One region of the Pantoea sp. B9002 genome, then DNA from elsewhere that is predicted to be linked to it. Evidence: riboswitches for the same ligand, from Rfam matches in the RefSeq annotation. Region 1 holds a riboswitch; the other holds the start of a gene.
The links. A riboswitch is a leader RNA that binds a small molecule or an ion and turns the genes downstream of it on or off. The one in region 1 is predicted to bind thiamine pyrophosphate.

Region 1 (4,442 bases):
CGCCATGCAGAGCGAAGGCTGGCTGATTTGGCAGGCAGAAGCGGGACGCGGTAAGCGCTCGATGCTGAGTTTCTGCTATACCGGGCTGGCGCTCCAGCAGCAGCGCGCCGAGGATCTGCTGGAACAAGATCGCATCGAACAGTTGGTGCAGCTGGTTGGCGATAAAAATCAGGTGCGCCAGATGATCGCGGCGCATTTAGGCCGCAGCTTCCGCCAGGGTAAACACATCCTGCGCGTGCTCTATTATCGCCCGCTGCCCAATCTGCTGCCCGGTTCGCCGCTGCGCCGCTCGGAAACCCATCTGGCGCGACAAATTTTCAACGGCCTGATGCGCATAAATGAGGAAAAGGGGGAAATCGAACCCGATATCGCCCATCACTGGCAGCAAACCTCGCCGCTGCAGTGGCGTTTCTTCCTGCGCCCGGCGATTCGTTTTCATCATGGTCGTGAACTGGAAATGGCGGATGTGATTGCTTCGCTGGAGCGCGTGCGCAGCCAGCCGCTGTTTTCCCACATCAGTAAACTGGATTCGCCCGCGCCCTGGACGCTGGATATTCATCTGAGCCAGCCGGACGATTGGTTGCCGTGGCTGCTGGCCAGCGTCAGCGCGATGATCCTGCCGCGTGAATGGCCAACGCTGCGCCAGTTTGCCCGCCAGCCGCTTGGTACCGGCCCGTATAGCGTGGTGCGCAATCAGCAAACGCAGCTGAAAATCGCCGCCTTCGATGATTACTTTGGCTATCGCGCGCTGATTGACGATGTGTCGATTTGGGTGCTGCCGGAGATCAGCGACGAGCTGGTGTATGCCGGAGTCAAGTTGCAGGGCGAAACCGCCGATGAAAAATCGGAAGAGAGTCGTCTGGAAGAAGGCTGCTACTTCCTGCTTTACGATCAGCGCTCTGCATTGGGCCGCGATGCGCATTTTCGCCGCTGGGTAAGCTATCTGTTTAATCCCATCGCCTTACTGAATCATGCTGGCGTCGGCTATCAGCGTTACTGGTTCCCGGCTTATGGCTTGCTGCCGCGCTGGCACCATCGCCGCGATCTCACCTCCGCCGACAAACCGGCAGGCTTAACCCAGCTGACGCTGAGCTGGTACAGCCATCACGTTGAGCATGAAGGTATCGCCAACGCGCTGCGACCGCTGCTGGCGCAGCAAGGTGTTGAGCTAATTACTCGCGTCGTGAGCTACGAAGAGTGGTTCGAGGGCGAAGGTGAAAGTGATATCTGGCTCGGCAGCGTCAACTTTACCCTGCCGCTGGAGTACGCGCTGTTCGCGCAACTGTTCGAGTTGCCGTTGATGCATCACTGCATCCCGATTGACTGGCAAGCCGATGCCGCGCGCTGGCGGCAGAAAGCGTTACCGCTGGCGGAATGGAGTAAACAGCTGATCGACCGCGACTATCTGCATCCGCTGTTCCATCACTGGCTGCTGCTGGAAGGACAACGCAGTATGCGCGGCGTGCGACTGAATACGCTCGGCTGGTTTGATTTCAAATCAGCCTGGTTTGCACCACCGGAGCTGTGATCCTTTCGCGCTGTCATATAAATGTCTAGAATGAGCCGTTCTCAACGGGGTGCCTTGATATCAGGGCTGAGAGAAACCCGTCGAACCTGATCCGGCTAATACCGGCGTAGGGATTTGAGATGCCTCACTCCTCAGATCCTTTGCGACTCAACATCTCTTCTCCTCAAGGAGCGCAAAGTGTTAAACAAAGTTCTGCCTGTGTTGCTGCTGGTTGCGGCCCCGGCTTTCGCTGCCAAACCGGTTCTGACCGTTTACACCTACGATTCGTTCTCTGCCGATTGGGGCCCAGGCCCGGCGGTCAAAAAAGCCTTTGAAGCGCAGTGCGACTGCGAACTGAAGTATGTGGCGCTGGAAGATGGCGTATCGCTGCTCAATCGCGTGCGCATGGAAGGCAAAAACAGCAAAGCCGATGTGGTGCTCGGGCTGGATAACAATCTGGTGCAGGCGGCGGAGAAAACCGGCCTGTTTGCCAAAAGCAGCGTCGATACCAGCGGCTTAAAACTGCCGGATGGCTGGAACAATCAAACCTTTATCCCGTTCGATTATGGCTACTTCGCCTTCGTCTACGATAAAAACAAGCTGAAGAACCCGCCGAAAAGCCTGAAAGAGCTGGTTGAAAGCCCGGAAAAATGGCGCGTGATTTATGAAGATCCGCGCACCAGCACGCCGGGCCTTGGCCTGCTGCTGTGGATGCAAAAAGTCTATGGCGATAACGCGCCTGACGCGTGGCAGAAGCTGGCGCAAAAAACCGTTACCGTCACCAAAGGCTGGAGCGAAGCTTACGGCTTGTTCCTGAAGGGCGAAGGCGATCTGGTGTTGAGCTACACCACATCTCCGGCTTATCACATTATCGAAGAGAAGAAAGAGAACTATGCCGCGGCCGAATTCAGCGAAGGCCACTATTTACAGGTGGAAGTCGCCGCGCAACTCGCCAGCAGCAAGCAGCCCAAGCTGGCGCAGCAGTTCATGCAGTTTATGGTTTCTCCGGCCTTCCAGCAGACCATTCCCACCGGCAACTGGATGTATCCGGTGATCAAAAGCGATCTGCCAGCCGGTTATCAAACGCTGCAGGTGCCCGCGAAGGCGTTGCAATTCACGCCAGCCGAAGTTGCCGACCATCGCGCCGCGTGGATCAGCGCATGGCAAAGCGCCGTTAGCCGTTAATGCCCGGCTGGTTGATTCCCGGTAGCGCCATCGCGCTGTTGCTGTGCGCGGTGGCGCTGCTGGCGTTTGGCGCATTGGTGATGGTCGCTCCGGCCACCGACTGGCGCGCGCTACTCGACGACAGCTATCTGCATCATGTGCTGCTGTTCTCGTTTGAGCAGGCGCTGCTGTCGGCGCTGCTGTCGGTGTTGCCCGCGATCCTGCTGGCGCGCGCGCTCTATCGCCGCCGTTTTCCGGGACGCAATCTGCTGCTGCGCCTGTGCGCCATGACGCTGGTGCTGCCGGTGCTGGTGGCGGTGTTTGGCTTGCTCAGCGTGTACGGTCGCAGCGGCTGGCTGGCGCAACTGTGCGCAGCCATTGGCTTTGACTACCACTTTTCGCCGTATGGCCTGCAGGGCATTCTGCTGGCGCACGTCTTCTTTAACCTGCCGCTGGCGACGCGCCTGCTGTTACAGGCGCTGGAGAGCATTCCCGGCGAGCAGCGGCAAGTTGCCGCCCAGCTCGGCCTGCGCGGCTGGAATCTGTTTCGTTTGCTGGAGTGGCCGTGGCTGCGCCGTCAGATTCTGCCGACGGCGGCGCTGATCTTTATGCTCTGTTTCGCCAGCTTCGCCACAGTGCTGGCGCTGGGCGGTGGGCCGCAGGCGACCACGCTGGAACTGGCGATCTACCAGGCGCTGAATTTCGATTACGATCCCGGCCGCGCGGCGCTGCTGGCGCTGTTACAGCTCGGCTGCTGTTTGCTGCTGGTGCTGCTGAGCCAGCGCTTTAGCAAAGCCATTCCCACCGGCAGCCAGAGCATTCGCGGCTGGCGCGATCCGCAGGATTCATGGCAGGCGCGCATCAGCGATACGTTGCTGATTGGCCTGGCGCTGCTGCTGCTGTTACCGCCATTGGCGGCGGTTATCGTCGATGGTTTGCGCGGCGGCGTCGCCGGTGCGCTACAACAAGCGGCGCTGTGGCAAGCCACCTTTACCTCGCTGCGTATCGCCGTGGGAGCCGGCGTGCTCTGCGTGGTGCTGACCATGATGCTGTTGTGGAGCAGCCGCGAACTGCGGCAGCGCCACAACATAGTCGCCGCGCAGGCGATGGAGATGAGCGGCATGCTGATTCTGGCGATGCCGGGCATTGTGCTGGCGAGCGGTTTCTTTCTGCTGTTCAACGCCAGCGTCGGTCTGCCGCAGCGCGCCGATGGTTTGGTGATCTTTACTAACGCCCTGATCGCCATTCCTTATGCGATGAAAGTGTTGGAGAATCCGATGCGCGATATCAGCGCTCGTTACAGCCAGCTTTGCACTTCACTCGGCATCTCCGGTTTCAACCGCTTGCGGCTGATTGAGCTGCGCGCGCTGAAACGCCCGATTGCTCAGGCGCTGGCGTTTGCCTGCGTGCTGTCGATTGGCGATTTCGGCGTGGTCGCGCTGTTTGGCAGCGCCGATTTTCGCACGCTGCCCTTCTATCTGTTCCAGCAGATTGGCGCCTATCGCGGTGCGGACGGTGCCGTCACCGCACTGCTGCTGCTGCTGCTCTGCTTGCTACTCTTTACTCTGATGGAAAAATTACCGGGTCGCCATGCTGACACTGAATAACCTCACTTACCTTTATCAGCATCTGCCGATGCGCTTCAGTTTTGCAGCGCAGGCGGGTGAACGTCTGGCGATCCTCGGTCCGAGCGGCGCGGGGAAAAGTACCTTGCTGAGTCTGATTGGCGGCTTTTTGCCGATCAATCAAGGCGAGTTGGTGATGAATGGCG
Region 2 (4,442 bases), on a different contig from region 1:
GCAGTTTGAATTGGGTGTCTTTGGCGCGGCCTTGCTGGATGGTGTAAACCATGTCGAGGCTCCACGCGGACTCTTTCAGGCGCTGGTTTTGGTCATAGAGGGGATTGGTGGAAGGCTTCGCGTCCCAACCGTAGGCGTATGATGTACCGACCTGCCAGCCCGGTAATTGCCAGTGTCCCAGATCGACCATCACACCAGCGAAGAGCGCTTTCTCACCGTTGGCGTTCCAGTCCGAGCGGGAATCCCACCACACATCCATGCGGCCATTCGAGCTGGCGTAAGACGGCGTCATACGTTGCAGGAAGAAGCCCTGATTACCTTCGGCTTTTACCCATGTGCCTTCGAGGCGGAAATCAAACGCGCCGAGCGTGTAGCCGAACGTCAGCGCCTGCAGCCACGCGAGGCCATCGTAAACATCGTTGACCTGGCCAACGCCGCTGTTGTCACGATCCTTCGCGCCGTAAAACTGATAGCTAGTGCGCAGCGGTGCATCGGCCAGCGGCAGCTGATAAGAGGCTTTGGCAAAATACTGATCCATGTAATTCGCCGCCTGACCGTATGCGCCTTCCAGCACCAGCGAGTTTTTGAAATCATATTTGGCACCAAAGGATTGCAGCCACGGAATCTCCGTTACGCCATCGGCTTTGCGGAAGTTGTACATGTCGCGATACCACGGCGCTTTGTATTCGTCTGTCCACATCCAGGAGACGGAAAGGGCGCCGGCGTCGCTAAAATCAAAGGTGGTGCCGGCTTCAACGCCGCGATAGGTGCCGGGCAGGAAGCTCCAGTGCGGTGCCAGCAGCGTCTGTCCGGTGGGTTGCAGATAGCCTGCGCGCAGCCAGTTTTCCTGCCATTTTGCCTTGATTGCCGCTTTATAAAGACTTAAGCCGCTCTTATCTCCGCTCCAGTCCTCATCCCAGCGCGTACGGGCATTGCTGAAACCAATTTCATTCGGTGCCGCCGGGCCGCCGTTGCTTAGCTCCAGCGCGCCAAATGCCGCCAGATCGAGGCCTATCACATCACCGGCATAACCGGATGAGAAGTCGAGATTGGCGTTAGCAGAGGCGTGATGCAGATTGGCATCGTACTGACCGTACGAGCCTTTTTGCGGATCCATCTCTTTGCGATCGCGCTGGCGTTGCCAGTAAAACAGATTGCCAGAGAGTGTGGAGTCTTCGACAAAACCCGCGGCGTGGGCGGAGGGAACCGGCACAAAAGCACCGGCAAACAGGGCAGAGATAATTGCCGCAGAGAGCGGCGCGCGTGGAATCCGACGCATAGCAAATCCTCCGTGATGCTTCCATAAACAATTAATAAATCCGTATTGTTTCGTCATGAAACAAGTTGCCGGGGATGCTATTTTTCGCGACGCGAATTATCAATGGGATTTATTACAAAGTATGACATGGCACGCAAAAATAGGGGTTTTTTAAGGAATTTAATCAATCAGTTAGAGGAGCCTGTAATGTGTAACTTTGCGATCCGGTTCCAGAGAAAGGGGCGACTGCTTGCTTTCATCTGGCTTGTTGCCTATGCTCGCCAACGTAGTTTTGACTCGGGGTGCCCCTCTAATACAGGGCTGAGATACACCCGCTGACCTGATCTGGATAATGCCAGCGTAGGGAAGTCAGATGCCTGACCGCATTCGCCTTCTTGATCGCCGGTTGGGAGCCTTATGAAACAGCCTGACCTTCTTTCCCCCGCGCAACTCGCGCACTCTCTGCAACTGCTGCGTCAGCAAGCGCCGCTGGTGCACTGCATGACCAATGACGTGGTGCAAACCTTTACCGCCAACGTGCTGCTGGCACTGCAAGCTTCGCCCGCGATGGTAATCGATCCCGAAGAAGCGGCGCAGTTCGCCGGTTTTGCCGATGCGTTGTTGATCAACGTTGGCACCTTAACGCGCGATCGTCGTGATGCAATGCTGGCGGCGGTGCAGGCGGCGCAAAGCGCAGGCACGCCGTGGACGCTGGATCCGGTGGCGGTCGGCGCATTATCCCTGCGCACCGCCTTCTGCCAACAGTTGCTCAGCCTGCAACCGGCGGCGATTCGCGGTAACGCCTCAGAAATTCTTGCGCTGGCGCATCAGGCCACCGGCGGACGCGGTGTTGACAGCCTGCATCAGGCCGATGCCGCGCTGAGTGCCGCCCAGCAGCTGGCGCGTGATTGCCAAACCATTGTGGCGGTGACCGGTGAAGTGGATTACGTCACCGATGGCGCGCAGACATTCGCCATCCCCGGCGGCAGCCCGCTGATGACGCGCGTGGTCGGCACCGGCTGCGCACTGTCGGCGGTGGTTGCCGCATGCACCAGCTTGCCGGGCGATCGCCTGCAGCATGTCGCTGCGGCCTGCCGCGTGATGTCGCTAGCGGGTGAGCAGACAGCTCGCCAGGTCGCCGGGCCGGGCAGCTTTGCCGCCGCCTTCCTCGATACGCTGTGGACGCTGGAGGTAGAGGCATGAAACGCATCAACGCATTGACTATTGCCGGCACCGATCCGAGCGGCGGCGCCGGTATTCAGGCCGACCTCAAAGCTTTCTCCGCGCTGGGCGCTTATGGCACCAGCGTGATCACCGCGCTGGTGGCGCAGAACACCTGCGGCGTGCAGTCGGTGTATCGCATCGAACCTGATTTTGTTGGCGCACAGCTCGATTCGGTGCTGGATGATGTGCGCATCGATGCCGCGAAGATTGGCATGCTGTCCGAAACCGCGATTGTCGAAGTGGTCGCCGAGCGGCTGAAACGGGCCAGCCTGCCGTTTGTGGTGCTGGATACGGTGATGATTGCCAAAAGCGGCGATGCGCTGCTGTCGCCGGATGCGGTGGCCAGCGTGCGCGAATTGCTGCTGCCGCAGGTATCGCTGATCACGCCAAATCTGCCGGAAGCCGCCGCACTGCTGGGACGCGCGATGGCGCAAGATGAGAAAATCATGTTGCAGCAGGGCGATGCGCTGCTCGATCTCGGCTGCGAAGCGGTGCTGATGAAAGGCGGACATCTTAGCGATGCTGAAAGCCCGGATTGGCTGATTACCCGCGACGGACGTCAGCGCTTTACCGCGCCACGCGTCAATACGCGCCACACGCACGGCACCGGATGCTCGCTTTCTGCGGCGCTGGCGGCGTTGCGTCCGCGTCATGATGACTGGGCGGCAACGGTGGCTGAAGCCAAAGCCTGGCTGCAACAGGCGCTGCTGCACGCCGATTCGCTGGAGGTCGGTAAAGGCATTGGGCCGGTGCACCATTTCCATCAATGGTGGTAGGGCGTAACGCCAGATTGCCGCTTTTTCACTGCGCATCCGTCTGAAAAATGGAGTCAGCAATTTGCCAGCCTGGCGCATTCCGGTCCAGGCTGTTGGGGGCGAATCGGCAACGGCCGGTTCCAATCCAGCCATTTATCAGGAGCGAACATGACGGACATCGTACAGTTATTGGGCAAAGAGGCGGACAGCCTTCTTCAACATCGCTGCATGACCATTCCAGCGGATAGCCTCTATTTACCAGGCGCGGATTATGTTGATCGCGTGATGATCGACAACAATCGTTCTCCCACCGTACTGCGTAACATGCAAACGCTGTACAACACCGGACGTTTAGCGGGCACCGGCTATTTATCGATTTTGCCAGTCGATCAGGGCGTTGAGCACTCGGCGGGCGCATCCTTTGCGGCCAATCCGGCTTATTTCGATCCGAAAAACATCGTTGAGCTGGCGATTGAAGCCGGCTGTAACTGCGTCGCCTCCACCTACGGCGTGCTGGCTTCGGTTTCACGTCGCTACGCGCACCGCATTCCGTTTATGGTGAAGCTGAATCACAACGAAACCTTGAGTTATCCGACGCAATACGATCAGACGCTGTACGCCAGCGTGGAACAGGCTTTCAATCTGGGCGCGGTGGCGGTTGGCGCCACCATCTACTTCGGTTCTGAGCAATCACGTCGCCAGATCGAAGAGATCTCCGCGGCCTTTGAGCGTGCGCACGAGCTGGGCATGGTGACGGTGCTGTGGGCTTATCTGCGTAATGATGCGTTTAAGAAAGAGGGCGTCGATTATCACGCCAGTGCCGATTTAACCGGCCAGGCCAACCATCTGGCGGCAACCATTGGTGCGGATATCGTGAAGCAGAAGATGGCGGAGAATAACGGCGGCTATAACGCGGTGAAGTTTGGTCATACCGATGAGCGCGTTTACAGCAAGCTGACTACCGAGAACCCGATTGATTTGGTGCGTTACCAGTTGGCGAACTGCTATATGGGGCGCGCGGGTTTGATCAATTCCGGCGGCGCTTCTGCAGGTGAAACGGATATTGCGGAGTCGGTGCGTACGGCGGTGATCAACAAACGTGCCGGCGGCATGGGATTGATTCTGGGGCGCAAGGCGTTCAAGAAGACGTTGAAAGAGGGCGTGCAGCTGATTAATGCGGTGCAGGATGTGTATCTGTCGAAGGA

Region 2: it holds a riboswitch for thiamine pyrophosphate, as region 1 does, so the genes downstream of both, thiM (hydroxyethylthiazole kinase) here and thiB (thiamine ABC transporter substrate binding subunit) in region 1, are expected to answer to the same signal.

The regions. Positions count from the first base shown of each region.
Region 1 covers NZ_JACAPA010000008.1:126,619-131,060, forward strand. Annotated here, with positions in the region: gene sgrR (HTH-type transcriptional regulator SgrR) at 1-1,528, shown strand, start outside; TPP riboswitch at 1,564-1,659, shown strand; gene thiB (thiamine ABC transporter substrate binding subunit) at 1,706-2,692, shown strand; gene thiP (thiamine/thiamine pyrophosphate ABC transporter permease ThiP) at 2,692-4,278, shown strand; gene thiQ (thiamine ABC transporter ATP-binding protein ThiQ) at 4,262-4,442, shown strand, end outside.
Region 2 covers NZ_JACAPA010000033.1:102,833-107,274, forward strand. Annotated here, with positions in the region: gene HX773_RS16335 (OprD family outer membrane porin) at 1-1,279, opposite strand, end outside; TPP riboswitch at 1,547-1,642, shown strand; gene thiM (hydroxyethylthiazole kinase) at 1,676-2,461, shown strand; gene thiD (bifunctional hydroxymethylpyrimidine kinase/phosphomethylpyrimidine kinase) at 2,458-3,258, shown strand; gene fbaB (class I fructose-bisphosphate aldolase) at 3,406-4,442, shown strand, end outside.